3 regions of the Pseudoduganella sp. SL102 genome follow, and region 1 is predicted to be linked to each of the others. Evidence: predicted binding sites of a transcription regulator. Region 1 holds the regulator's gene; each other region holds the start of a gene.

What was found. Region 1 encodes FNR, which switches genes on or off when oxygen is low (the NO sensors DNR and NnrR bind a similar motif). Its sites were predicted from a motif close to TTGATNNNNATCAA; they were not measured.
Positions count from the first base shown of each region.
Region 2: oxc (oxalyl-CoA decarboxylase) is a predicted target of FNR. The motif match lies at 4,944-4,957, and genes of this name have one in related genera.
Region 3: OU994_RS05255 (isocitrate lyase) is a predicted target of FNR. The motif match lies at 2,689-2,702, and genes of this name have one in related genera.

Region 1 covers NZ_CP115554.1:328,381-337,966, forward strand. Annotated here, with positions in the region: gene ccoP (cytochrome-c oxidase, cbb3-type subunit III) at 1-4, shown strand, start outside; gene ccoG (cytochrome c oxidase accessory protein CcoG) at 36-1,421, shown strand; gene OU994_RS01415 (FixH family protein) at 1,432-1,938, shown strand; gene fnr (fumarate/nitrate reduction transcriptional regulator Fnr) at 2,131-2,889, opposite strand; gene OU994_RS01425 (response regulator) at 3,084-6,230, shown strand; gene OU994_RS01430 (hypothetical protein) at 6,227-6,727, opposite strand; partial or broken gene OU994_RS01435 (NAD-dependent epimerase/dehydratase family protein) at 6,791-7,159, shown strand; gene OU994_RS01440 (SDR family oxidoreductase) at 7,260-8,063, shown strand; gene OU994_RS01445 (DUF2269 domain-containing protein) at 8,063-8,527, shown strand; gene OU994_RS01450 (hydrolase) at 8,709-9,362, shown strand; gene OU994_RS01455 (SRPBCC family protein) at 9,445-9,586, opposite strand, start outside.
Region 2 covers NZ_CP115554.1:1,041,586-1,051,171, forward strand. Annotated here, with positions in the region: gene OU994_RS04430 (hypothetical protein) at 1-243, shown strand, start outside; gene oxlT (oxalate/formate MFS antiporter) at 578-1,933, shown strand; gene OU994_RS04440 (fumarylacetoacetate hydrolase family protein) at 2,037-2,804, shown strand; gene OU994_RS04445 (2-dehydropantoate 2-reductase) at 2,821-3,837, shown strand; gene OU994_RS04450 (hypothetical protein) at 3,905-4,054, opposite strand; gene OU994_RS04455 (Crp/Fnr family transcriptional regulator) at 4,290-4,898, opposite strand; gene oxc (oxalyl-CoA decarboxylase) at 5,057-6,763, shown strand; gene frc (formyl-CoA transferase) at 6,859-8,109, shown strand; gene OU994_RS04470 (PAS domain-containing protein) at 8,189-8,635, shown strand; gene OU994_RS04475 (class I SAM-dependent methyltransferase) at 8,640-9,485, opposite strand.
Region 3 covers NZ_CP115554.1:1,250,384-1,259,969, forward strand. Annotated here, with positions in the region: gene gdhA (NADP-specific glutamate dehydrogenase) at 1-552, opposite strand, end outside; gene OU994_RS05255 (isocitrate lyase) at 933-2,516, opposite strand; gene OU994_RS05260 (SDR family oxidoreductase) at 2,886-3,914, opposite strand; gene OU994_RS05265 (TetR/AcrR family transcriptional regulator) at 3,877-4,665, shown strand; gene OU994_RS05270 (toxic anion resistance protein) at 4,828-5,961, shown strand; gene OU994_RS05275 (TerD family protein) at 6,031-6,618, shown strand; gene OU994_RS05280 (hypothetical protein) at 6,690-7,586, shown strand; gene OU994_RS05285 (nuclear transport factor 2 family protein) at 7,662-8,084, opposite strand; gene OU994_RS05290 (SDR family NAD(P)-dependent oxidoreductase) at 8,160-8,855, opposite strand; gene OU994_RS05295 (hypothetical protein) at 9,080-9,535, shown strand.

The sequences.
Region 1 (9,586 bases):
ATGAAACAAGCCAGATGAATCGGAGTGAGACAGCCATGAACGCCCCCGTGCCGGAACAGGTGATCCGGATGTATGAAAAGCGCCAGCCGATCCATCCGCGCGAAACGGATGGCCGCTATGCGCGCCTGCGCTGGCTGTGCCTGTGGCTCACGCAACTGGCCTACTACGGCACGCCGTGGCTCGCATGGAACGACCGCCAGGCCGTGCTGTTCGACCTGGGCACGCGCAAGTTCTACCTGTTCGGCCTGGTGCTGTGGCCGCAGGATTTCATCTACCTCGCGGCGCTGTTGATCATCTGCGCCTGGGGACTGTTCCTGGTGACGGCGGTGGCGGGACGCGTGTGGTGCGGCTTCGCCTGCCCGCAGACGGTCTATACCTCGATCTTCCTGTGGATCGAGCGCGGGATCGAAGGGTCGCGCGCCGCCCGCATCGCGCTGGACCGGCAAGGCCCGTCCGCCCGCAAGTTCGGCAAGCGCATCGCCAAGCACCTCGCCTGGGGCGCCGTGGCGCTGTGGACCGGCTTCACCTTCGTCGGCTACTTCACCCCGGTGCGCGAACTGGGCACCGGAATCGCCACGCTGGCGCTGGGGCCGTGGGAATGGTTCTGGGTGCTGTTCTATGGTTTCGCCACCTATGGCAACGCGGGCTGGCTGCGCGAGCAGGTGTGCAAGTACATGTGCCCGTACGCCCGCTTCCAGAGCGCGATGTTCGACCGCGACACGCTGATCATCACCTACGACACGGGGCGCGGTGAACCGCGCAGCAAGAAGGCCACGGGCGGCGCCTGCATCGATTGCACGATGTGCGTGCAGGTCTGCCCGGCCGGCATCGACATCCGCAACGGCCTGCAGTACGAATGCATCGGCTGCGCCGCCTGCGTGGACGCGTGTAACAACGTAATGGACAAGGTCGGCCAGCCGCGCGGCCTGATTCGCTACAGCACCGACCGGGCCATGACCGCGATCCTGACGCCGGCACAGATCCGCCAGCGGGCACTGCGCCCGCGCGTGCTCGCGTACGGCGCGGCGCTGCTGGCCATCACGCTGGCGGTCGGCTTCGCGCTGGCCACCCGCACGCCGCTGAAGATGGACGTGATCCGCGACCGCGGTTCGATGGGGCGCGAAGTGGATGGCGGCGCGATCGAGAACGTGTACCGGCTGCAGATCATGAACACCTCGGAGCAGCCGCACCGCTACCGGATCGCTGCCGACGGATTGCCCGGCCTGGCGCTGGCGACGGACGACGTGGTGGCACTGGCCGGCACCGAAACGCGTGCCGTGCCGGTGCGGGTGCGCGCGCCAGGGGAGGCACTGCGGGGCGCGGGCAAGACCGGCTCGCACTCGATCACATTCACGCTGACGGCGCTGGACGATGCGCGCCTGGCCGTCGAAGAACCCGCGGTCTTCATCGTGCCGCGCTGAGGAGATGACCATGCAACCGATGACGATGTCCGCCACGCCCTGGTACCGCGAGCGCTGGCCTTGGCTCCTGATGGCTGGCCCGGCCGCCGTGCTGGTGGCCGGCTTCTATACGGGCTGGCTGGCCTTCGCGCAGCAGGACGCGCTGGTGGTGGGCGACTACTACAAGCGGGGCAAGGCGATCAACCAGGATTTGCGGCGCGACCGCACTGCCGCCGCGCTGCATGCCGCCGCCGCCCTGCGCTACGATGCCGCGCACGGGGTATTGCACGGCCGGCTATCGGCCAGCGCGCCGCTGCCCGGTCCCTTGCAGCTGCACCTGGCGCATGCCACCCAGCCGGAAAAGGACTTGCGGCTGCTGGTGCGGCCCGATGCCGGCGGCAGCTTCGCCGTGCCGTTGCCGCTGCTCGAACGCAGCCGCTGGACCGTGCTGGTGGAAGACGAACGGCGCACCTGGCGCCTGGAGGGGCAGTGGCAGTGGCCGGTGGAGCGGGAGGTGACGGTGGCAGCTTTGCAATGAAGCAGGCGCCGCTGCTGCATCAAGCTGCAACCGTTGGCCGGCGGACACCAGTGTCAGATACCAATGCCGCTAAGTTAAGCGTTACCCGACACATGAAAGCGCATGCATTCACCCCAAAGGCGAAGGACTGGGGTCAGACCCGCCGGGTCTGACCCCGGCATTTGCACTTGGGGTGGGCTTATCTAAGCGGCATCACGCGCAGGTCTCGGTCCCCGCCGTGATCGCCTTCAACCGCGGCAGGTCGAGCACCTTGACCTCCCGGTTCGCCACCATCAGCAAACCCTGCTTCTTGAACTTGTTCAACAGCCGGCTGATACTCTCGATCGTCAGCCCCAGGTAGTTGCCGATATCCTCGCGCGACATGCGCAGCTGGAATTCGGTGCTCGAGTAGCCGCGCGCCTCGTAGCGCGAAGCCAGGTTGACGAGGAAGGCGGCGAAGCGCTGGGTTGCCTGCATATTGCCCAGCAATAGCATCACGCTTTGCTCGCGCGTGATTTCCTGGCTCATCATGCGGTGGAAATGGCGCAGCAGCGTGGGCATGTCCACCAGCAGCTGTTCCAGGCTGGCGAAGGGGATCTCGCAGACCTCGCTGTCTTCCAGCGCCAGCGCGCTGCAATAGTGCCTGTCGGTGCTGATGGCGTCCATGCCCAGCAGTTCGCCGCCCATCTGGAAACCCGTCACCTGTTCTTCGCCGTTGGCGTTGATCTGGTAAGTCTTGAAATGGCCGAGCCGGATCGCGTACAGGTTCGTAAACGGCTCGCCGATACGGAACAGGTTCTCGCCCTTCTGCACCTTGCGGCGGCGCCCGATGATCTTGTCCAGCTTGTCCATGTCGCCCATGTCCAGCCCCATCGGCAGGCACAGCTGGTGCATGCTGCAGGTCGAGCAGCGTGCCTTGAGGATCTCGATCGTGGCGCCGGGCAGGGTCAGGGATGGCAGCTCATGCATCATTGTCGGGTCCGATGTCATCGTCCATTGTCGGTTGACCTCCAGTGTACTTGATCCCGCCCCGATCCCGCCTCGATCCCGGCTTGATCCCGCTGTCCGGGCAACCGCGCAACTTGCAGCTTGCGTGCCCTTCCGCACAGTGCGCCAGCGGGGAAGCGGCGCATAGTGTCCCGACAACATCGGGGCGGGGGGAGACAATGCGTCCGCTTGGTATCAAGGCGAAAGTCGCGCTGGCGACGACCGTCACGTGCATCGTGATGATCGCGCTGGTCACCGTGCTGCAGGCCCGGCGCATGCAGGAGGATTTCACGCGCGTGCTGTTTGCCCAGCAGGATGCGCTGATCGCGCGCACCGCGCTCGAGGTGGATGAAAAGATGACGCTGCTGCGCGACATCGTTGCCGAATCGGCACGCTGGCAGCCCGGCGACATCTGTGCCGACCCGCCCGCGCTGCGCGCCCACTACGACTACCGCGCCGTCCTTCGCCTGTTCGATGACATCATCGTCGTCAGCCCGGCCGGCACGATCGTGGCCGACATCCCCGCGCTGCCGGGCCGCCCCGGCGTCAGCGTCACGGACCGCGCGTACTTCCAGCGGGTCATGCAGGAAAAGGCGCCCCTGATCGCCGAACCGGTGATCGGCAGGGCGAACCGGCAACCTGTCGTGCAGATGGTCGCCCCCGTGCTCAGCGAGGACGGCGAGGTGGCCTGCGTGCTGATCGGCGTGCTGCGCCTGTACAAGAACAACCTGCTGGGCCACCTGCGCACGGCCAAGGTGGGCCGCACCGGTTATTACTACATCGTCACCGGCTACGAACCATCGGTCTACGTGGTGCACCCCGACCCGGCCCGCCTGCTGAAGCCACGCGGCCAGGAAGGCTATGCCGCCACCGTGCTGGCGATCCGCGGCGGGTTCGAAGGCACCACGATCAGCACCGATGGCCGCGGCGTGCGCGCGCTGCTCAGCTACAAGCGCCTGAAGACGGTACCGTGGATCCTGATCGCCAACCTGCCTGCCGAGGAAGCGTTCGAGCCGTTCGACGACCTGCTGGTGCGGCTTGCGCTATGGGGCACGCTGGCCTCGCTCGTCACCGCGGCCGTCATCACCTGGATCACGCTGCGGCTGATGTCGCCGCTGATGCGGCTGCGCGATGCGATCGGCACCTTGCGCGGCACGCCGGGGCACTTCGCCCCGCTGCCGGTCACGTCGCGCGACGAGATCGGCGAGCTGACCGGGGCGTTCAACGACCTGATGCGCGAACGCGAGGCGGCCGATGCCCACGCCCGCGACCTGATGGAGGAGCTGGAAACCCGCGCCGCCGAGCTGGAACGGGCGCGCGACCGGGCCGAGGCGGCCAACCGCGCCAAGAGCGATTTCGTGGCCAACATGAGCCATGAGATCCGCACGCCGATGAATGCGGTGCTGGGCATGGCGCAACTGCTGCAGAACACCGACCTGGCGCCGCAGCAGCGCAAGTACCTGCACATGATCCGCACCGCCGGCGATTCGCTGCTGGGCATCCTGAACGACGTGCTGGATTTTTCCAAGATCGAGGCGCAGCGGATGGAACTGTCGCCCGTCGAATTCGACCTGGACGAATCGATGAGCACCTTGGCGACGACGATGACGATGAACGCCGGCGACAAGGAACTGGAGCTGGCCATCGTGGTCGACCCCGAGGTGCCGCGGCTGCTGCGGGGCGATGCGCTGCGGCTGCAGCAGGTACTGGTGAACCTGGCCGGCAACGCGATCAAGTTCACCGCGCACGGCGAGGTCGTGGTCGAGGTGAGCCTGGTGGAGCACGGCGGCGGGGAGGCCGGCGCGGTGCTGGGCTTCGAAGTGCGCGACACGGGCATGGGCATGAACCCGGAACAGCTGTCGCACCTGTTCCAGGCGTTTACACAGGCCGATGAAAGCATCACGCGCCGCTTCGGCGGCACCGGACTGGGACTGGCGATCACGCGCCGGCTGATCGAACTGATGGGCGGGGAAATCCATGTCGAAAGCGAACCGGGCAAGGGCAGCCGCTTCTGGTTCACGCTGCCATTCGGCGTGCTGCCGCGGCCGGAAGCACCGCGCAAGCCGGCCGCCGGCCATCTCGCCGTGCTGGTGGCGGACGACAATGCCACCAGCCGCAACCTGATCGGCCGCCTGATCCGCACCTGGGGGTGGGAAGCGGACCTGGTCGATTCCGGCAGTGCCGCGCTGGCGATGTTCACGTTCCGCATGCGCACCGGCCGGCCATACGACGTGGTGCTGGCCGACTGGCACATGAGCGGCCCGGACGGGAATGCCCCCGCCGCGGCGATCCGGCGCGAGGCCGACGGGCACCGGCAGCCGATCGTGGTGATGCTCAATGCCTTCGCGCGCGAGCGCCTGGAACAGATTTCAAGAAGCGCGGAAGCCGATGCGGTACTGGTCAAGCCGATCACCAGTTCCACGCTGTTCGACGCGCTGCACCAGGCCCTGGCGGCAAAGGGCGGCGGCGGCGAACTGGTGTCCGCCAACGCCCAGGGCCATGCGAACCGCCTGCAAGGCGTGCACTTCCTGCTGGTGGAAGACAATCCGCTGAACCAGGCCGTGGCGCGCGGCATCCTGGAACATGCCGGCGCCACGCTGGACGTGGCCGGCGACGGCCAGCAAGCCCTGGATGTGCTGCGCATCGACGCGCAGCGCTACGACATCGTGCTGATGGACATGCAGATGCCCGTGCTGGACGGCTTTTCGGCGACCGCCGCGATCCGCTCGGAACTGGCCCTGCGCCTGCCGGTGATCGCAATGACGGCCGGCGTGCTGGCCTCCGAGCGGGAACGCTGCATGGCGGCCGGTATCACCGACTTCATTGCCAAGCCGGTCGTCGTCGACGAGATGATGATGGTGATCGAGCGGCACCTGCCGGCGCGGCGCAGGCAGGCCGAAGCGCCACCGCCGGCGGCCAAGGCGGCTGGCCCGCTGGAGCCAGCCGCGGCGCAAGGGGGCGAACCCGTGTTCAGCATGGACAGCCTGGGGCGCGTGATGGGCCGCGATCCGAAAGGCCGGGCGCTGATGCGCAGGATGGTGGAAAGCGCCCTGGAAGGCGGCATGACGCCGGCCGACGAAGCGGACCGCGCGCTCGCGGCCGGGGACGTACAGGCGGCGGCGAATACCTTCCATGCGCTGCGCGGCGCCATCGGGGTGCTGGGGGCGAAGCGCCTGATCCGGGCCACGATGGATGCGGAACTGGCGATCGCCGAATTGCCCGCCAGCGAACTGGCGCCGCATTTCGCGGCAGTCCGCCATGAACTGGCGCTCGTGCTGGCAGCGGGCCGGGCGTGGCTCGACCAGGCGGAGATGGCGGGGAGCTAGGCGCTGGTGTACCTGCGCCGCGCCGCGCTAGCGGTTGCGATGGTTGACAGCGCGCCGGCCGCCAGGCCGATGGCGAAAGCGCCGTACACCATCGCCAGGGAACGCTTTGACAGGCGCACGTCGAAGCCCGGCTGCAGGCGCTGCGGCGTCAGCTTGTAGTCGACGAAGCAGGCCACCGCCGATGCCGCCGCCGCCGAGGCCAGCTTGGAGGCCACGCCGGGCTTGTCGAAGATCTTGCCGGCCGCCTGCTCGAAGATGCTGGCCCAGAAATGCGAGCTGGCATGGTGGATCGCATAGCCGGTCAGCGTGTATTTCCAGGTGGGCTCGTCATGCACGAAGGCCCTGTCGCCCCACACCATGTGGCTGACCGCGTTCGCTCCCGAGTAGGGGCTGCCGGTTTCCTGCTTCGAGCGTAGCGCCAGCGCGCCTGTCGACGCCAGGCTGGCCAGCGCGCCCGGCATCATGCCCTTGATGATGACCTGCTTCCAATCGTCCATGCTGTCCTCCAAATATTTGCGATTCTTCGTACACTGGGTCCCTCATGACGACGAGGACCTCCGATGCTGATCCTGCTCACCGGTTCGACCGGTTTTCTCGGTTCCCGCCTGTTGCCGCTGTTGCGCGCCAGGGGCCACCGCGTGGTGTGCGCCGGGCGCCGCGGCCAGCCCGGCTGCGACTTCATCGCGGCCGATTTCGCCCACGATAGCGAAAAATCGCACTGGGTGGCGCGCCTGTCCGGCGTCGACGCGGTGATCAATACGGTCGGCATCATCCGCGAGTCGCGCGGGCAGACGTTCGCGCGGCTGCACTCGGAAACGCCGCGCGCGCTGTTCGCCGCCTGCGCCGAGGCCCGCGTGCGCCTCGTGGTCCAGGTCTCGGCGCTGGGCGCGGACGAAGCGGCCACCACGCCGTACCACCTGAGCAAGAAGGCGGCGGACGATTTCCTGGCCACGCTGCCGCTGCGCTCCCGCATCGTGCAGCCGTCGCTGGTACTACGGCCCCGAGGGCGCCAGTGCCCGCCTGTTCCGCATGCTGGCCACCATGCCGCTCGCGGTGCGCTTCGGCAGCGCGCCGCAACCGGTGCAGCCGATCCACGTGGACGACGCGTGCCAGGCGATCCTGGCGCTGCTGGAGGAAACGGGCGGGCCGCGCAGCATGCGGGTGCCCCTGGTCGGCCCCGCGCCGCTGCCGTTCATCGGCTACCTGGCCACGCTGCGCCGCGCGCTGGGCCTGGGCCGGCTGCGCGTGCTGCCGCTGCCGGGCGCCGTGGCGCGCGGCGCGGCCTGGCTGGGCGGCTTCGTGCCGGGCAGCCCGCTCACGCCGGACACGCTGCGCATGCTCGCCCGCGGCAACACGGCCGATCCCGCCATGACGTCGCGGCTGCTGGGACGCCCGCCGCGCGCTGTGGACAAGTTCATTACTCATCCACAGGCGGAACGCCGCGCGGCGCAACTGGACTGGCTGCTGCCGCTGCTGCGCATCAGCCTGGCGATCGTCTGGATCTGGACGGCCTTTGTCTCCGCCTTCGCGTGGCCGGTCGAAGACAGCTACCGGCTGCTCGAGCGCAGCGGCATACCGGCCATGCTGGCGCCGCTGATGCTGTATGGGGCCAGTGCGCTCGATCTTGCGTTCGGCATCGGCACGCTGGCGCTGCCGCCGCGCTGGCGCCGCCCGCTGTGGCTGGCGCAGATCGCGCTGATCGGCTTCTACACGGTCGTGATCGCGCTGCGCCTGCCGGAATTCCTGTGGCACCCGTATGGCCCGCTCAGCAAGAACCTGCCGATGCTGGCGGCGATCTGGTTGCTGTACGAACTCGAAAAGGGGAAGACGTGATGGAATACCTGGTGGTGAAGTGGCTGCACATCCTCAGTGCCACGTTCCTGTTCGGCACCGGCATCGGCTCGGCCTGGTATCTGCTGTTCACCGTCGTCAGCCGCAACGTGGCGGCCGTTGCCGTGGTGTCGCGCATCGTCGTGACGGCCGACTGGCTGTTCACGGCCACCACCATGGTCGCCCAGCCATTGACGGGTTTTTACCTGATCCACCTCGCCGGCTACCCGCTGCACAGCAAGTGGATCATGTGGTCGGTGATCCTGTTCGCCATCGCCGGGCTGTGCTGGTTCCCGGTGGTGTGGCTGCAGATGCGGCTGCGCGACCTGTCGGCCGCCGCCGCGGCGAACGGCACGCCCTTGCCGCCCCTGTTCTGGCGTTACTTCAAGATCTGGGTGGTGCTGGGCATTCCCGCATTCTTCGCCTTCCTCGCGGTGTTCTGGCTGATGGTGGCCAAGCCCATGTAAAGACTTTCGAAATTTTCGATAATAGGACGGCAATCTTTCCGTTTTTGTTTTCTCCCCGACTTGTTCATACTTCATTCCATCGACGCAGCGCAGGCGAAACAGCCAAGAGAACACGGCAGCGTAGCGCGGCGCCAGACTTTCGAAGATATCGACAATCCATTTAATCCCAGGAGAAAACATCATGCCAATCGCCAAAGCCCAACCCGGTAAAACCCTGCTGAACGGCGCGGACCACACGCTGATCCTGATCGATCACCAGTCGCAGATGTCGTTCGCCACCAAATCGATCGATGCCACCGTGCTGCGCAATAACACCGCGCTGGTCGCGAAGGCCGCGGCTGAATTCAAGGTGCCGACCATCCTCACCACGGTGGCCGCCGAATCGTTCTCCGGCCCCATCTACGAAGAGATCCAGTCTGTGTTCCCGGACCAGAAGCCGATCGACCGCACCACCATGAACACGTGGGAAGACCAGCGCATCGCCGATCGCGTCAATGCGATCGGCAAGGACCGCATCGTGCTGGCCGGGCTGTGGACGTCGGTGTGCATCGTCGGCCCCGCACTGTCCGCGCTGGACCAGGGTTTCGAGGTGTACGTGATCACCGATGCCTCGGGCGACATCACCGAGGAAGCGCATGAGCGCGCCGTGCAGCGGATGGTGCAGGCCGGTGCCCGCCCGATCACGTCGCTGCAATACCTGCTCGAACTGCAGCGCGACTGGGCCCGCGGCGACACCTACGACCAGACCGTGAAGACTTCGGTACAGCACGGCGGCGCCTACGGCCTGGGGCTGGTCTACGCCAAGTCGATGTTCAACGCCTCGGAAGGGCATTGATGGCGGGCGCGCCCGGAGCGGGAGGGTCTCCGGGCGCCGCTTTCCACCGGGCGCCGCGGCTGGCGGCGCCTGCTATTTTCGACTAGGGCGCGTGCCGCAGCAGCGCGGCCAGGCGATCGAGGTTCTGCTCGTTGGCACCGGCCACGAAGCGCGCCACCTTCGCGCACTCGGCCGGGTCGCCGAAATGCATCGTCCAGCGCAGCCGCGTCTTGCCGTCCGCGTCG
Region 2 (9,586 bases), 710 kb from region 1:
GGCTTGCCCTGGTTCTGGGACACCGGCTGCGAATTGCCCGACTGCGGCGCCGAACACGCCTGCGTACGCGACTACCTGGTAAGCCACCACCCCCACCTGCTCACGGTCTACGACGCCGGCTTCCTGGTGGCGGCGATCCTCGCCACCAAGGAGCGCTGCGAGGCGCAATGCCTGGCGGCGGGCGGCGACCTGGCCGCGGCGATGGACTGGCGCGAGCTGCGCCAGCCGCAGATCGGTATCTGAAATCCGCCGGCCGAAGCGTGCGCGATTACCACTACTCGAAACGATTTTTTGATTCTTAACCGCGGTCAAGGATATGCGAAAACCGTTCTTCCACAATCGTCCCATCTGTTGAACTTCAAATAAGGATCGCGGCCACGCGGCGCCAGCCGGAGGCCGCGGTCGACAAAAGGTTCCAGAGTCTTTCGGCAGGACCCAACAGGAGACAAGACCATGAGCAACCCACTGCACCGCAACATCGCCCGCCACCGCCTGCGAAGTTCCAGCTCCCCGCCAGGAGCGACGCCACGAACAGCGGTACCCGAACAGCGCTGAATAATCAGATGGGAGACATTGCATGAAAACCGACGCACCGAAAGCAATCGAAAGGCCAGCATCGTTCCGCTGGATGCAACTGATCATGGGTATCGTCTGCATGGCCATGATCGCCAACCTGCAGTATGGCTGGACCCTGTTCGTCAATCCGCTCGCCGAGGCGCACGGCTGGACCAAGGCATCGATCCAGGTGGCCTTCACGATCTTCATCCTGACCGAGACCTGGCTGGTGCCGGTCGAGGGCTGGGCCGTGGACAAATGGGGGCCTCGTCCCGTGGTGCTGTTCGGTGGCCTGCTGTGCGCCATCGGCTGGGTGATGAACTCGTATGCCGACACCCTGGCCGTGCTGTACATCGCCGCGGCGATCAGCGGCATCGGTGCCGGCGCCGTCTACGGCACCTGCGTGGGCCAGTCACTGAAATGGTTCCCGGACCGCCGCGGCCTGGCCGCGGGCCTGACCGCCGCCGGCTTCGGCGCCGGCTCGGCCGCCACCATCATCCCGATCTCGAACATGATCGCGGAGCGCGGCTACCAGGACACGTTCCTGTACTTCGGCATCGGCCAGGGCGCGATCGTGATCCTGCTGGCGCTGATGATGGTGCGTCCGCCCCACACGGCGAGCAAGGCCATCAAGAAGAAGATCAACCCGAACGTGCTGCAGACAACGGCCGACTTCAAGCCTTCGCAGATGGTGCGTACCCCGGTGTTCTGGGTGATGTACACGATGTTCGTGCTGGTCGCCGCCGGCGGCCTGATGGCCACCGCGCAGATGGGGCCGATCGCAACCGACTTCGAGATCGATGGCGTGAAGTTCAACGTCATGGGCATGGTCCTGCCGGCACTGACCTTCGCCCTGGCGATCGACCGGGTGCTGAACGGGTTGACGCGGCCGTTCTTCGGCTGGGTGTCGGACCAGATCGGCCGGGAGAAGACGATGTTCATCGCCTTCGCGCTGGAATCGGTGGGCATCATCCTGCTGTACTACTTCGGCCGCGATCCGATCATGTTCGTCATCCTGACCGGCCTGGTGTTCTTTGCCTGGGGCGAGATCTACAGCCTGTTCCCCGCCACCACGGCGGACACGTTCGGCACCCGCAACGCCGCCGGCAATGCCGGGTTGATGTACACGGCGAAGGGCACGGCATCGATCTTCGTGCCGATCTCCAGCATCATCACGGCCATGACGGGCAGCTGGGAAGCCGTCTTCTTCGTCGGCTGCGGCATGAACGCGGTGGCCGCCATCATGGCCTGGTGGGTGCTGCGGCCGATGCGCAAGCGCTTCATCGAAGAGTCGTCCGGCACCGTCAGCGTGCAGGATGACGAGAAGCTGATGACCGGCAGCGCCGGCACCACGACCGCATCGCCGCTGCCGAACTGACCGGCAACCCCGCGGCAATGCCGCGGCATCCCCCCGGCAAGTCCGCATGCACCGCGCGTGCATGCGGACTGCCCACGCCCTACTGTTCCTGACGAGGCTCCCCATGATCCAGCACTGGATACGTTTCACGCATCTCGACACCTTGCGCTTCGGCACGCTCGAGGGCGACAAGATCCGCGTTTTCAAGGGCGACATGTTCGATGCGCCGCAGCGCACGGACATCGCCATCCACCTGGCCGAGGTGCAGCTGTGCACGCCCGTCGTGCCGGGCAAGGTGCTGGCGATGTGGAACAATTTCCATGCGCTGGGCAAGAAGCTGGGGCTGCCGCCGCCGGAAGAACCGCTGTACCTGATGAAGCCGCCGACCTCGTACCTGGCGCCGGGCGGCACGATCCGCAAGCCGCGCGGCGATGGCAAGGTGGCCTTCGAAGGCGAGCTGGCGATCGTGATCGGCCGCAGCTGCAGCGGCGTGTCCGTGGAGAACGCGCCCGACCATATCTTCGGCTATACCTGCGCCAACGACGTGACCGTGAGCGAGATCATCGGGCGCGATCCCACGTTCCCGCAGTGGGTGCGCGCCAAGGGCTTCGACACCTTCTGCCCGTTCGGCCCCGTGGTCGCCACCGGGCTCGATCCGGCGATGCTGGTGGTGCGCACTATCCTGAACGGCGAGGTCCGGCAGGACTACCCCGTCAACGACATGGTGTTTTCCGCGGCCGAGCTGGTCAGCCGCGTGTCGCAGGACATGACTTTGGAACCGGGCGACCTGCTGCTGTGCGGCACGTCGGTCGGCGTGGGCTCGATGCGTCCGGGCAGCACCGTCGTGGTGGAGATCGACGGCATCGGCAGGCTCACCAACCGTTTCGAGTAAACCCAGGGAGCAGATGATGAAGATCGCAGTGATCGGAGCGGGAGCAATCGGTGGGCTGGTGGGGGCGCGGCTGGCGCTGGCGGGCGAGGATGTGACGTTCATCGTGCGCGGCGCGAACCTGGAAGCCCTGCGCAACCGGGGCATCAGGCTGATCGAGGCCGACGGGCAGGTGCGGATCGCCGCGCAGGTGCGCGCCACCGACGACTACGAGGCCGCGGGCCCGCAGGACGTGGTCATCGTGGCGCTGAAGGCGCACCAGGTGGCCGACGTGGCGGGCCGCATCGGCGCGCTGTTCGGGCCGGAAACCGTGGTGGTGACCATGCAGAACGGAATTCCGTTCTGGTACTTCCATCGCCACGGCGGCGAATTCGAAGGGCGACCGGTGCTCAGCGTCGACCCCGGCAACCAGCTCGCGCAGGCCATCCCGCCGGCACGCATCCTCGGCTGCGTCGTCTATCCGGCGGCGGAGCTGGTGTCGCCCGGCGTGATCCGCCACATCGAAGGCAGCCGGTTCCCGCTGGGCGAACTCGATGGCAGCACGAGCGAGCGGGCCGGCAGGGTGGGCGCCTGCTTCGAGCATGCGGGCCTGAAGGCACCGGTGCTGGACAATATCCGCGCCGAGATCTGGCTGAAGCTGTGGGGCAACCTCAGCTTCAACCCCATCAGCGCGCTGGCGCATTCCACGCTGGTGGACATTTGCCAGCACCCGCTGGCGCGCGGCCTGGCCGCGAGCATGATGCGCGAGGCCGAAGCGGTGGCGGCCAAGCTGGGCATCGCCTTCCGTGTCACGCTGGACCGCCGTATCGAGGGCGCGGAGAAGATCGGCAAGCACAAGACGTCGATGCTGCAGGACGTCGAGGCCGGGCGGGGACCGGAGATCGACGCGCTGGTGGGCTCTGTGATCGAGCTGGCGCGCATGACGGGCACGCCGACGCCGCACATCGATTCCGCGTACGCGCTGGTGAAGCTGCTGGAGCAGTCGATGGCCGAGGCGCGCAGCGGCGTGCGGCTGCACAAGGCCGTGGCGGCCTGACGGCCACGCGTCGGACGAAAAAAAACCGGGACAGCGCATCGTCCCGGTTTTCGTGATCCCCCGAGCCTTAGAGGCCCCAGGTATAGGCCGCTTCTTCGCGGTCCTGCTGCTGGTCGCTCAGCTTGTCGCGCCATTCCAGCTGGAAGAACTGGGCGATCAGGCCGGCGAGGGAGAAGTCGTTGTTCTGTTGCTTTGCGGTATCAGTGAGGCCGTTCATTTTGCTGCTCCTTGAATGGTTGAAAGCGTGTATGCCTTTGATTATAAAGGCGGTACACCCCCGGTCCAATTGACGGCAGCCATAACGGTCATTCAATGTGTGAATGACTGTCTATGAAAAAGCGCTCAAAAATCAGGCAAATTTATTTAGCGAGTGTCGGTAGGAAACTGTTGTTTTCGTTCGCTGCCAGAGGTAACCGGACAGTGAGCGCAGGCATGGTTTCGGCGCTGCATGCCTAGATCTTGCCCTGGTGCTTCAGCCGGCTCAGCGTCTCGGGCGACAGGTTCAGGTAGTACGCCAGCTCCTTCTTCGGCAGCCGCTCGAACATGTCCGGGAACTTGCGCATGAAGCGGTGCACGCGGCCGGGCGCATCGAGCAGGTGCAGCGTGATCGTGTGGGCCATGATGCCGCTCATCAGGTTCATCACCTCGTACTCGAACGCCTGCTTCACCGTGCTGTGGCTCTGCAGGAAATCCACCCACTGTGACAGCGGCATGCTGGCCACCCGCGCCTTCGTCATGCACACGATGCTGTACGGCGTCGGCGTCTTCAGGCACCAGGCGGCATAGCTGGTTTCGATGTCGCGCTCGGAGGAGAAGCGCAGGATCATTTCCTTCGCCTCGTGGTTGGTGACCAGCCGCTTGAGGATGCCGTCCAGGATGAAGTACTGCTGCATGTCGTACACGCCCTGGTTGAGGAGCAGGTCGCCCTTCTGGTGATTGGTCACCGTCAGGTATGGCTCCAGGGCGGCCATTTCGCTGTCGCGCATTTCCTTGAGAACGATGTTCTGTTTCAGCTGTGCGCGAATGATGTTGCGTTCGGGGTGATTTGCGATGAGCGTCATGTGCAACCGGCCAACATACACGAGATTGTCATCATGCGGTGAATCTTGACCGCGGTCAATGATTCAAATCAGAGCCGCTGGCTATGATGGTTCCAGGGCGAATCGGCTGGCCAGGTCGCCTGAACCGACGGGCACCCCGAAAATAAATGGAGACAACCATGACCCACAATGTATCGGTAGAAGTCACCGACGGCTTCCACCTGGTGATCGATGCGCTGAAACACAACGACATCGATACGATCTTCGGCCTGGTCGGGATACCGATCACCGATCTCGCCCGCCTGGCCCAGGCCGAGGGCATGCGCTTCATCGGCTTCCGGCACGAGCAGAACGCGGGCAACGCGGCCGCCATCGCCGGCTACATGACGAAGAAGCCGGGCATCTGCCTGACCGTCTCGGCACCTGGCTTCCTGAACGGGCTGACGGCGCTGGCCAACGCCACCACCAACTGCTTCCCGATGATCCTGATCTCCGGTTCCAGCGAACGTGAAATCGTCGACCTGCAGCAGGGCGACTACGAGGAGATGGACCAGCTGAACGTGGCGCGCCCGCACTGCAAGGCGGCGTTCCGCGTGCTGAAGGCCGAGGACATCGGCATCGGCATCGCGCGGGCGATCCGCGCCGCCGTCTCCGGCCGTCCCGGCGGCGTGTACCTCGACCTGCCGGCGCAACTGCTGGCGCAAACGATCGAGGCCGGCCACGCCCAGCGTTCGCTGGTGAAGGTGATCGATGCCGCGCCGCGGCAGCTGCCGGCGCCCGAGTCGGTGGAACGCGCGCTGGCACTGCTGAAGGGCGCGAAGAAGCCGCTGATCCTGCTCGGCAAGGGGGCCGCCTATGCGCAGGCCGATGCCGACATCCGCGCCTTCGTCGAGCGCACCGGCATTCCCTACCTGCCGATGTCGATGGCCAAGGGCCTGCTGCCCGACACGCATGCGCAGTCGGCGTCCGCGGCGCGCTCGTTCGTGCTGGCCGAGGCCGATGTGGTGGTGCTGGTCGGCGCGCGCCTGAACTGGCTGCTGGCGCACGGCAAGGGCAAGACCTGGGGCAAGCCGAAGCAGTTCGTGCAGATCGATATCGCGCCGACGGAAATGGACAGCAACGTGGCGATCGCCGCGCCGCTGGTGGGCGACATCGGTTCCTGCGTGGGGGCGCTGCTGGCGGGGCTCGATGGCGCCGGCATCGACAAGCCGGATGAAGAATGGCTTGGCGCGATCGCCCAGCGCAAGGAACAGAACACGGCGAAGATGGCCGCGCTGCTGGACAAAAATCCGGTACCGATGAATTTCCACAGCGCGCTGCGTTCGATCCGCGACGTGCTGAAGGAATACCCGGACATCAACCTGGTCAACGAAGGCGCCAACACGCTCGACTTCGCGCGCAGCATCATCGACCAGTACCAGCCGCGCAAGCGTTTCGATTCCGGCACCTGGGGCATCATGGGCATCGGCATGGGCTTCGCGATCGGCGCGGCGGTCACCAGCGGCAAGCCGGTGGTGGCGGTGGAAGGCGACAGCGCCTTCGGCTTCTCCGGCATGGAGCTGGAAACGATCTGCCGCTACGAGCTGCCGGTCACCACCATCGTGTTCAACAACAATGGCGTGTACCGCGGCACGGACGTGAACCCGACCGGCGGCAAGGACGTGGCGCCCACCGTGTTCGTCAAGAATGCCCGCTACGACAAGATGATCGAGGCGTTCGGCGGCATCGGCTACCACGCCACCACGCCGGAAGAACTGGCGCGGGCACTCTCGGAGGCGATCGCCGCCGGCAAGCCGGCGCTGATCAACGCCGTCATCGACGAAACGGCAGGCACCGAAAGCGGGCGCCTGACGAACCTGAATCCGCAAAGCGCCGCGAAAAAGTAAATCCACACCCGTGATTTTCCACGACGCCGGCATCACCAATGCCGGCGCGGGGCCCCGCTACGACTGAACAAAGACCTCAACAAGGAGACTGCACCATGAGCAAGCCACTGGAAGGCATCAAGATCATCGACTTCACCCACGTCCAGGCCGGCCCCGCCTGCACCCAGATGCTGGCCTGGTTCGGCGCCGACGTGATCAAGGTGGAGCGGCCGGGCGCGGGCGACGTCACCCGTTCGCAGCTGCGCGACATTCCCGGCGTCGATGCGCTGTACTTCACCATGTTGAACAGTAACAAGCGCTCGCTGACGCTCGACACCAAGATGGCCGAAGGCAAGGAGATCCTGACGAAGCTGATCAAGGAATCCGACGTACTGGTGGAGAATTTCGGCCCCGGCGCGCTGGACCGCATGGGCTTCACGTGGGAGCACATCCGCGAGCTGAATCCCGGCATGATCGTGGCGTCGGTGAAGGGCTTCAGCGACGGCCACCATTACGAAGACCTGAAGGTGTATGAGAATGTGGCGCAATGCGCCGGCGGCGCGGCGTCCACCACCGGTTTCGACGACGGCCCGCCGACGGTGAGCGCCGCCGCGCTGGGCGACAGCAACACCGGCATGCACCTGGCCATCGGCATCCTGACGGCGCTGCGTTCGCGCGATGTCACGGGCCGCGGCCAGAAGGTGGCGGTATCGATGCAGGACAGCGTGCTGAACCTGTGCCGCGTGAAGCTGCGCGACCAGCAGCGCCTGGACCGGGTAGGGTACCTGGAAGAATATCCGCAGTACCCGCACGGTTCCTTCTCCGACGTGGTGCCGCGCGGCGGCAATGCGGGCGGCGGCGGCCAGCCGGGCTGGGTGCTGAAGTGCAAGGGCTGGGAAACCGATCCCAACGCGTATATCTACTTCACGATCCAGGGGCATGCGTGGGCGCCGATCTGCCGCGCCATCGGCAAGGAAGAGTGGATCGACGATCCCGCCTACATGACCGCGCAGGCGCGCCAGGACAAGATCTTCGACATCTTCGGCACCATCGAGGAATGGCTGAAGGACAAGACCAAGTTCGAGGCGGTGGACGTGCTGCGCAAGTTCGACATCCCGTGCTCGCCCGTGCTGTCGATGAAGGAACTGGCCAACGATCCGTCGCTGCGCGCCAGCGGCACCATCGCCGAGGTGGACCACAAGGAGCGCGGCAAGTACCTGACCGTGGGCAGCCCGATCAAGTTCTCGGACCTGAAGGTGGAGATCAAGGGCTCGCCACTGCTGGGCGAACATACCGACGAGATCCTCGAGTCGCTCGGCTACAGCCAGAATCAGATCGCGGCGCTCCACGAACAGCGCGTCGTCTGACCCCGGGTCGGATTTTCCAGGTTCTTCCCGTTCGCGCGCCCATTCATGGTGGGCGCGCATTTTTCATTCAGGAGCTCACATGACCACCGAGATCGACTTCGAACAACTGGTACGCGGCATCGGCGACGGCGTCATCGTCTGCGACGCGGCCGGCGCGATCACGTTCTGGAACGATGCCGCCACGCGCATCTTCGGCTTCACGGCGGGCGACGCGCTCGGCCAGTCGCTGGACCTGATCATTCCCGAACGGCAGCGGCAGCGCCACTGGGATGGCTACCACAAGACGGCGGCCACCGGTGAAACGCGCTACGGCAACGACCTGCTGCGCGTGCCCGCGCTGCACAAGGAAGGCAAGCCGCTGTCGATCGCGTTCACCGTCGCCATGCTGTACGACCCCGCCGGCCAGGTGGCATCGGTCATCGCCGTGGTGCGCGACGATACCGCGCGCTGGAGCGAGGAGCGGGCCCTGAAGGCCCGCGTGCGTGAACTGGAAGCGGCGGCGCGCAGCGAGCCGGTGGCTTCCTGACGGATCACGGCGCCGTGGCGGTCACGTCCCAGCACGCCGCCGTGTAGCGCACCGTGTCGCCGTCGACGAACGGCGCGAAGGCCGCCACGGCCTGCGGCACGATCGCCGCGCGGGCAGCGGCATCGAGCCGCGGCAGTGCGCGCCCCACGGGGCCCATCATCGTCGCGTAGCGGGCCAGGTCGCGCTGCGGGAACGCGCACGGTACGTCGCGCGGCGCGATGCGGATGTCCCGCCAGCCGGCACCGGCGAGAAGGCCGCGCACGCGTTCCTCATCGGCAAACGCGAACTGCCCGGGATCGTCCGGCTTGCGGGGTGGCGGCGCCGGCAGTTGCGCGCCCACCGCATGTTCGGCGGCCGTCATGAACGGATTTTCTTCCGCCGTACGCCACGCGAAGAACCGCAGCGTGCCGCCGCTGCGCGCCGCACGCCGCAGGTTCGCGAACGCGGCGCCGGCATCCTCGAAGAACATCACACCGAAGCGCGACACGAGCGCGTCGAAGCTGGCCGGTGCGAACCCATGCTGCTGGGCATCCGCGCAAACGAAGTCGGCCGGCACGCCCCCGGCAGTGGCCTCCGCCCGCGCCACGGCGATCATCGGCGCCGAGATGTCGATGCCGGTGGCCTGCCCCGTGCGGCGCGCCACCGCGAGCGTGGTGCCGCCGGTGCCGCAGCCCACGTCCAGCACCCGCTGGCCGGTGTCGACACCTTCCACCAGCAGGGTCTCGATACCGCGGAACATCCCGTCGAGCAGTTCGCGCAGGTCGACCCAGGCGTTGCCACCGGTGGTGTTCCACAGTTCCTGTTGAGAAACAGGCTGCAGAACAGGCTGAAAAGCGGGGATTGCATCCATCGTGACCTCCTCCATCCAGTGACCCGTCATCATGCCACGCCGGCGCGGCGCTGCGAGCCGGGCCGCGTATCCGCCGCATATCGATATAACTCCACCGCCTG
Region 3 (9,586 bases), 920 kb from region 1:
CTTTTTCATCATGCCGGCCATGTAGCCGACTTCGCGGCCGCCCACGCCGATGTCGCCGGCGGGAACGTCGGTGTCCGAGCCCACGTGGCGGAACAGTTCGCTCACGAAGGCCTGGCAGAAGCGCATCACCTCACCGGGGCTCTTGCCTTTCGGGTCGAAGTCGGAGCCGCCCTTGCCGCCGCCCATCGGCAGCGTCGTCAGCGCATTCTTGAAGGTCTGCTCGAAGGCCAGGAATTTCAGCACGGACAGGGTGACGGACGGGTGGAAGCGCAGGCCGCCCTTGTACGGGCCGATGGCCATGCTGTGCTGGATGCGGTAGCCGCGATTGACCTGCACCTGGCCATGGTCGTCGACCCAGGAGACGCGGAACATCACGACCCGCTCGGGTTCGACCAGGCGGTCCAGCAAACCCTGCTCGGCATATTTCGGGTGTGCTTCGATGAAGGGCCACAGGCTTTCCATCACTTCGGTAACGGCCTGCAGGAATTCAGGCTGGCCAGGATTGCGGTCGGCGACGTGCTGCAGGAACTGGTGTACGGATGCGTATTTCATGTGAATCCCAAAGAACGAAAGGCGTCGCTGCGGGAGAGACGGCGGAGAGCGGATATGCATCATTCGGGTGCATTGCGCACCAAAGCCGTGCATAGCAAGGCCGATCATAACAAATAAAGATGCTTCGGCAAAAGTGTCACTTGCAAAATTTTAGTGGGCGACGGGCGTCGAATCAGGAATTTGATTGCTTGGAGCGCCGGATGCCAAGGTGGCGCCGGTGCGGGGAGGCGGGAAAAGCGGGACCGCGGCGGACGCGGTAATCAGCTCCCGCTGCGAAGACACGGCAATAAAAAACGCCACCCGAACCGCTGTTCGAGTGGCGTTTTCCCAGGACCGCTGGCTGGCCTGCAAGCTCGTGGCCTGCAAGCCGTTCGGCTCAATCAGAACTGGTTCATCGTGTTGTGCTTGCCTGAGGCCTTCAGCGCAGCTTCGCCGCTGAAATATTCCTTGTGGTCGTCGCCGATGTCCGAACCCGACATGTTCTGGTGCTTGACGCAGGCGATGCCCTGGCGGATTTCCTTGCGCTGGACGCCGGCCACGTAGCCCAGCATGCCCTGCTCGCCGAAGTATTCCTTCGCCAGGTTATCGGTCGACAGTGCGGCCGTATGGTAGGTCGGCAGCGTGATCAGGTGGTGGAAGATACCGGCTTCGCGGGCAGCGTCGGCCTGGAACGTACGGATCTTTTCGTCCGCGGCGATCGCCAGTTCGGTGCCATCGTATTCCACGCTCATCAGTTGCGAACGCTCGTAAGCGGACACATCCTTGCCTGCTTCCTTCATGGCGTCATAGGCTTGCTGGCGGAAGTTCAGGGTCCAGTTGAAGGACGGGCTGTTGTTGTACACCAGCTTGGCGTTGGGGATCACCTTGCGGATTTCCTTCACCATGCCGCCGATCTGGGCGATATGCGGTTTTTCGGTCTCGATCCACAGCAGGTCGGCGCCGTTTTGCAGCGAGGTGATGCAATCGAGTACGCAACGCGCTTCGCCGGTGCCAGGACGGAACTGGAACAGGTTGCTCGGCAAGCGCTTCGGCCGAACCAGCTTGCCATCGCGCTTGATCACGACATCGCCGTTGGCGATCGAATCGACCGTCACTTCGTCCGCATCCAGGAAGGAATTGTACTGGTCGCCCAGGTCGCCCGGTTCGCGGGTGAAGGCGATCTGCTTGGTCAGGCCGGCACCCAGCGAGTCGGTACGCGCAACGATCAGGCCGTCATCCACGCCCAGTTCCAGGAAGGCGTAGCGCACCGCGCGGATCTTGGCGAGGAAGTCTTCATGCGGAACCGTGACCTTGCCATCCTGGTGGCCGCACTGCTTTTCATCGGAAACCTGGTTCTCGATCTGGATGCAGCAGGCACCCGCCTCGATCATCTGCTTGGCCATCAGGTAGGTTGCTTCGGCGTTGCCGAAACCGGCGTCGATGTCGGCGATGATGGGCACCACGTGCGTCACGTGGTTGTCGATCTGGTCCTGGATCGCTTGCCGGGCAGGGCCTTCGGGGGCGGCGTCCAGCTGGCGGAACAGGCCGCCCAGTTCGCGCGCATCGGCCTGGCGCAGGAAAGTGTACAGCTCGCGGATCAGGCCGGCGACGGCGGTCTTTTCATGCATCGACTGGTCAGGCAGCGGACCGAACTCGGAGCGCAAGGCGGCGATCATCCAGCCGGAGAGGTACAAGTAGCGGCGCTCGGTGCTCTGGAAGTGTTTCTTGATCGAGATCATTTTTTGCTGGCCGATGAAGCCGTGCCAGCAGCCCAGCGACTGGGTGTACTTGGAGGAATCGGCGTCGTAGTTCGCCATGTCGGCGCGCATGATCGCGGCCGTGTACCGGGCGATATCGAGGCCGGTCTTGAACCGGTTCTGGGCGCGCATCCGTGCGGCGGACTCGGGGTTGATGGCATTCCATGCGCTGCCTTCCTTGTCCTTGAGGGTGGCGATGGCTTGGATATCGTCTTGGTACTGTGACATGTGAAACTCCCGGTAGAAGTAGTAAGAGTAAGCGGATCGAAAGTCGTGTCGTTGTGCGTTGCGCCGGTTCACAGCCTGCTTTGGAAGGCGGTGAATCAAGCGCGTCTCCATGTACACAGAATAGACCTTCTGGCCGGGTCGCGTCCACTCTTATATAAGACACATGAGTGAATTTATTTCGATCAAAAACAATGGGTTATCGTAAGTTTTTCATGATGCGGCATGAAAAATCAGTAAATGAAATGACCCGGCCGTTTCCCGTCCGGCTGGAATCCACATTGTGAAATGGATTTTCAGCTGCAGGAACCACAGCGTCGCATTCAAGATTTGGGCCAGGTCGATTGGAGCAGGGCGCGTACCGGACTGGCGTCAAAACCAGCCCTGGCCGCGGTACCAGGCAACCGTATCGGCCACGGTGGTTTCGAACGGCCTGAACGCCAGGCCAAGTTCTCGCTCGCTCTTGGCGTGATTAAAATGGGTACGACCGGCTTCCCTGGCCATCAGCCGCACCGTGGCCAGGCTGAGCAGGACAGGCCGGCCGGTGACGCGTGCATAGAGTTCCTGCACTGCCGCCAGGAGGTACAGCATGGGCAAAGGCAGCTCCCGCGTCGGTGTCGCGACATTGGCAACCCTGCCCAGCAAGGGCACCAGCTGCCGCATCGTCATGTGGCGGCCCGCCGCCAGATAACGTTCGCCTCGCTGGCCTCGCAATGCCGCCGCGATATGTGCTTGCGCCACGTCGCGGGCGTCCACCACGGAAAAGCTGCCAGGGACCACGCCCGGCAGCTTGCCGCGCACCACGTCGTTGACGAACTGTCCGGACGAGGTAGGGCCGATGTCGGCCGGCCCCCACATCCACCCGGGCAGCACCAGGCTCGCATGCATGTCCGGATGGGTCGCCAGGAAGTGCAGCACGGCTTGGTCGGCCAATATCTTGCTGCGGTAGTAATCGTCGGCGTCGTCCAGGTCGCGCAGGCATGACTCGTCGACCGATATCCCGGGTTTCCCCTGCAGCACGCCGATGGACGAGGTGTGGACGAAGCGGCGTACCCCGGCGCGGTAGGCCAGCTCGATCAGCGAAGCCGTGCCCTGCACATTGATGCGTTCCAGTTCCTGCCAGTGGCTGCCGCCCTTGTAGTTATCGCGAAAAAAAGCCGCGGTATGAAATACCGCATCGCACCCTTGCAACTGGTGGGCGAAGGCCGCCACATCGGCCATGTCGCCCTCTACCAGGTCAATTCCCGTCAAGCCTGCAAACTGGCGTGTTCCTTTCGGCGCCGAGCGGACCAGGGCCTTGACGGTAACGCCACGCCAGACGAGTTCCCGTACCAGGTTGTTGCCGAGCAGCCCGGTTGCTCCCGTGACGAAAGCGCAGCGCAATGAGGTGTTATCTTGCATATCAATTGATTTTCAAAGTTCAAGTGATATCTACTCTGCGGGATGGCTTTTTAAATGTCAATTGATATCTGGATTTTCTGAAATCCGGATTTCATGTGCTATCTTTACGAGCATGAATGTTTCCCCATCGAGAAAGCGCCTGAGCCGCGCGGAAAACCAGGCGCAAACCCGCACCCGGCTGATCGAAACCGCACAGCAGCTGTTCGTTGCAAATGGTTATGGCGCCACCTCGATTCGCGACATCGCGGAGCAGGCCGGTTTTTCGCAGGGCGCCTTCTATTCCAACTTCGCCAGCAAGGAAGAGGTCTTGCTCGAGTTGCTGACTGGGCATATGGAAGCGGAAGCCGTGCAGCTGTCGGGTGTGATGCAGGCCGGAGACAGCACGCCCGAGCAGATCTTCGCGGGACTGGAAGCGTGGGCCGCCACGCTCAACCAGGACATCAACTGGAGCATGATGTCGATCGAGCTGCAGTTGCATGCCACCCGCAGCCCGACGTTCGCAGCGAAATACCAGGCCGTATGGGATACCCACCGGAGCAGGCTGGGCCACGTGGTCCGCAAACTGTTTACCGCCCTGGGTCGCCTGCCGCCAGCCGAGCCGGAAGAGCTGGCCGCCGCGTTCATGGCGCTGGCCCATGGCCTGGCGCTGCAAGGCGGAGATGGGCGGCCCGACCCGTCGGGGCGGTTGATCCTGGTATTCCTGCGCGGGTTGGTCGCCGGTGCGCCGCTGGCCGGGGCAGCCGATCGTTGAATCCGCCGGACCGGGTTGTCACGGGATGCCATCCCGGCGCGGACCGGTAGCGCATGGTAGCCACGGCATCCTGGAAACCGGCCATGGCGGGCGGCGACGCTCGCCCAGCCGGATGGTCCGGTGTAAGCTGTGAATGTTGTCACTCCAACCTGAAGGAAATTTATGAAACCGCTGTTTTCCGACGAGGAAGCGAACGCGGCATCCGCGCTGCCCGTGGCTCCCGCTCCCGCGTTCCCGCCGCTGCTCGACCCTTCCCGCCCGACGGACAATCTGCCCGCGGCGCGCCCCGAGGCGAGCGCAGCCCCGGTGGTCCGTGTCGATCTCTCCGGTATCGATGACAAGGCCATCGAGAGCCTGGGTGGCTCCACCGGCGCCGGAGTGGCGAAGGTGTCGGCCAAGCTGCTCGGCACCGTGCGGGCGTCGGATGCCGATGTGTTCGGCACACAGTTGAATGAACTGATCGCCACGTCCAAGGGCCTGGATCCGGCCAGGCTGCGCTCGGGCGGCCTGCTGTCGCGCGTCACGAACATGTTCGGCTCGGTCAAGGAAAAGATGCTGTCGCAATACCAGGTGGTCGAATCGCGCATGGATACGCTGGTGGCGGAGATGACGCGCCACGCCAATGTGCACAGGGGACGCATCCAGGATTTCGACGAGATGTACAAGGGCCTGGAAAGCTACTACCAGGGCCTGGATGCCGACGTGAAGAAGGGCGAGGGCTGGGCGGTCCAGCTGCGGCAGGCGGTCGCGCAGCAGGGCACGGCCGCCAACGCTTTCGAAGCGCAGCAGGCTACCGAGCTCAAGCGGCGTCTCGAACGCCTGGAAAAGCGCATCGACGACCTGCGCCGCGCGATGCTGATGGCCACGCAGATGGTGCCGCAGATCCGCCTGTCGCAAGACAATGCCCGCGCGCTGACGGACACGTTCACGGATATCGTCAACGTGTCCATTCCAGCCTGGCGCAACGTCTTCTCGCTCTACCTGTTGCAGCTGGAAGCCAAGCAGAGCGCGGCGGTCGCCAACGCCGCCTACGACGCCACCGACGCGGCATTCCGCGCCCAGGCCGACATGCTGCTGGAAAATACCGAAACGGTGGCCCGCGCCAAACAGCGTTCACTGGTCAGCCTGGAAACCGCCCAGCATGTGCAGGCGCAGCTGGTGTCCGCGTTCGACAAGCTCGAACAGATATCGAACGAAGGCCAGCAGCGCCGCAAGGACGAGCTGCCGAAACTGCAGGAGCTGGAGCGCGAACTGATCACGCGCTTTTCGCCAGGCGCGCAGGCGGGCGTGCAATGACCGGCAGCGGCCATTGATCCGGCTGCGCATTCCAGCGAAAATATTCTTTTCACCATATAAGGAAAGCCCATGTCGACGATGCTCGAAACTGGCCATCGCATCAATCTCGAAAAAGCCGCGCCGGGCTTGAAGCGTGTTCGTATCGGTCTCGGCTGGAAGGTCAACGCAGCCGAAGGCCAGGCATTCGATCTCGATTCGTCAGTATTCCTGTGCGGGAAGAACGCGGACGACCACCCGGTCATGCTCAGCAATGCCCACTTCGTTTACTACAATCACACGAAGTCCCCGGATGGCGCCGTGGTGCACTCCGGCGACAACCGCACGGGCGACAAGGATGGCGACGACGAAGTCATCACCGTCGACCTGGCCAGGGTGGAACCGGGCGTTGTGGAGATGCCGATCGTGGTCACGATCCACGATGCCGAGGCGCGCAAACAGACTTTCGGCCGCGTCAACGACGCCTACGTGAAGGTGTACAACGACGATACCGGCGAGATCATCGCGCAATACGACCTGGACGAAGACTACTCGGACAAGACCGCCTTGCAGTTCGGCTCGCTGTACCGCAAGGATGGCGAATGGCGTTTCCAGGCCGTCGGCGCCGGTTTCAAGCTGAACCTGGCAACCTTCATCCGCAAGCTCGGCGGCACCGTCTGAAGACGGTCGCGCCTTCCCGCCGCAACGCCTTGTGCCGGGCGACGCCGATTGCTCCCGATGCCGATTGACCGATGACACACCAGAAGCCCAGGGCATTCGACTTCGGCGAGGAGCCGGAGCCTCCCGCCGATCCAGCCGGTCCTCCTGCCGTGCCGCGGGCATTCGACTTCGGCGACGCGCAGGAACCCGCGCAACCCGCTGCGCCGGCGGCAAGGGGCGGGGCGCCCAAGGCGCTGTCGTTCGACGATCTTCCCGCGACAGTTGCACCCACGGGAATGATCCCAAACGCCGTGGCCAGGGCGCTGTTCGAGAGCGAAGATCATCCCGCGGTGCGTGATGCCCTGGCAACCGCCCGCGTCAGCTTCCCGGCATTGTTCGAGCACTCGGAACAGCGCCTGGCCGCGCTGTTCCGCCGCCTCCTGCCGGTCAGGCTGTCACTGGTGGCCGAGTGGGCGGAAGGGCCGCTGATGGGGCAGGCCGCGCTGCTCCAGCCCATTACCGAGCTGGTCCTGGCGTTTTCCCGGATGGGCGTGCCCGCGCTGCTGGACGAAGCGCTCGAGAGCACCCGGGACACGCCGGGCATGTTCGGCAAGCTGTTCCGCCGCCCGGCATCGCCTGCCCGGTTCAAGCCCGCGCTCACGGCAGCCCGGGCGCAGCTCCTGCAGCTCATGGCGGACAGCGAAGTGGCCATGCGCGACCTGGAAGAGTCGGCGCGGAACCTCACGCTGCACGGGGCGGCGCTTGCCGTGGCGAGTGAACTGGCCGGTGGCGCTGCGGATGCGGCGCTGCTGGATGCGCTCACGCAGCGGCGCACGCTGATCCAGCAGGCCATGCGCCAGGCCGAGCTGTCGATCCTGCAGATGGGGCAGGTGCGCCAGCAGGCCGCCGACCTGATCGGCCAGGTGTCGTCCTTCCTGACCGTCACCTTGCCCGCGCTGGAAATGGCACAGGCGCAGGGCGGCGAATGAAGGGATTGGCAGCGGCAGTTTTCTTGCGTGCCGTGCGCCGATAACGCGTCAAGCCACCGGCATGGACTGCCGGTTTCAGAACACCGCTTCGGCCCTGGGGCCGGCATCGCTGGCGGAAATGCTGACCAGCTTCCATCCATTTTCGGAACGGGACCAGACTTGTGTGCCACCACCGGCTTGTTGCACCGTCCCGGCGTTTTTCAACAGAATGGTCTGCCTGTATTCATTCACGAGAATGGCAGTCGAGGCATCGATGACGGTCACTTTGACGTTGGAAAACTCGAGGGAGACGATTTTCTGGACCATTTCGAAGCCGGCCGAGATGAGCTTTTCGAGGTCCTCGAAGGCGTGCCAGACCTTGCCATCGGCACCGAGGCCGGTGAATTTTTCTCTGTCGATGAATTCAAGATAGCGGCTTGCATCGAGTGCTTCGGAGGCATCGACCAGCCCTTTGAAGGCACGGAGGACTTCTGCTTCGATCGAGTCGTTGTCTGTCATTGTCGAATTCGCCGGCTGAGTTGCTGAATGAGTTGCTGAATGCGGGCCAGGGCCGCGCTGGCGTGGCGGGCATCCCTACCAGGGCAGTTCCGCCCCATTATAGGACCTGAACGAGCCGCTGTCGGCAGGTGTCAGCGCGTCGAGCACGCGCAGCATGTCGGCCACGGCATCCTGGGCTTGCCGCCCGATGGTCTCGCCCCGGAACGGTTGCGACAGGCGTGAGTTGACGGTGCCCGGGTGCAGCGCCACCAGCACGCTGTTTTTCTGGCTGCGCGCCACTTCGATGGCGGCGGTCCTGACGAGCATGTTGAGGGCGGCCTTGGATGCGCGATAGCTGTACCAGCCACCCAGCCGGTTGTCGCCGATGCTGCCCACCTTCGCCGACAGCATGGCCATGATCGCGCGCTCGCCGGCGAGCAGCGGAACGAAATGGCGCAGCACCAGTGCGGGGCCGAAGGTATTGGCCTGGAACGTCGCCTGCATTTGCGCGTAGTCGAGATCGGCCAGGCGCTTTTCCGGCATGAAGTCGTCGCCGTGCAACAGCCCCGCCGCATTGACGATCAAGTGGTAACGCCGGCCGTCGCCAAGGATGCGTGCCGCCTCGGCGACACTGTGTTCGTCGGCGAAGTCGATGGGCGGCGTCGAGTGGCGATGCAGGCCATGCACCGCTGCACAGCCCGGCGTATCTCCCAGCAGGTTGACGAAGGCCGCCCCGATCGTGCCCGAGGCGCCGATGACCAGGGCGTGGAATGGGTGGGGCAGGCTGTTCATCATGGTGGATGCTCCGTTGTCGACCGCGCGTTATCGCGCGTTATGGCGCGTTATTGCGCGTTGAAAGGGCGCCATGAACCGCCGCGCCGGGACGACCATTCTGCCGCATCCTGTCTCCACCGAACGACCCGATACGGGCGGGTGCTGTAAGATTTGCGATCGCCTTCCACCCATTTGCAGGAGTACACAAAATCCTACGTCTGTTGATCAGAGCGGTGATCCGCATGCCAAGGTTATCGCTCGCCGCCGCATTGCTCGTGCTGGCAGCGCTGGCCGGCACGATGACTTATACGGGTTTTCTTGTCATCGGCGTCCTGGCTGACTATCTCGGCATTGGCAGGGTCATGACCGGGCTGCTCCTGGGCGTCGTCTTTGCCAGGTTTCCCGCGATTCGCAACGGGAAAATGCGCATGGCCGGCCTGTTGCCGAAACCTGTGCGCCGGCCAGTCATGGTCGGCTTGCTTGCGCTTTGCCTGTCGACCCTCGTGTGGCGGGGCGAATACGTGCCCGCGCTCTTCACCGGTTTTACCACGGCTTTTCTGCTCGCATATCCCTGGATATGGCGGGCCATCTCCGGCCGGGTGTTGTCGTTTCTCCCGAAATTCATGTCTGGCCAACGTCCTTCCGGGGACACCGGTGGCACGGTGGTCGATGTGGAAATGCGGGAAAGGAAAGATTGAGGGTTGTCCATGTGGCTGCGGCAGGGCCATGCAACCCGAAAATCGACCGGG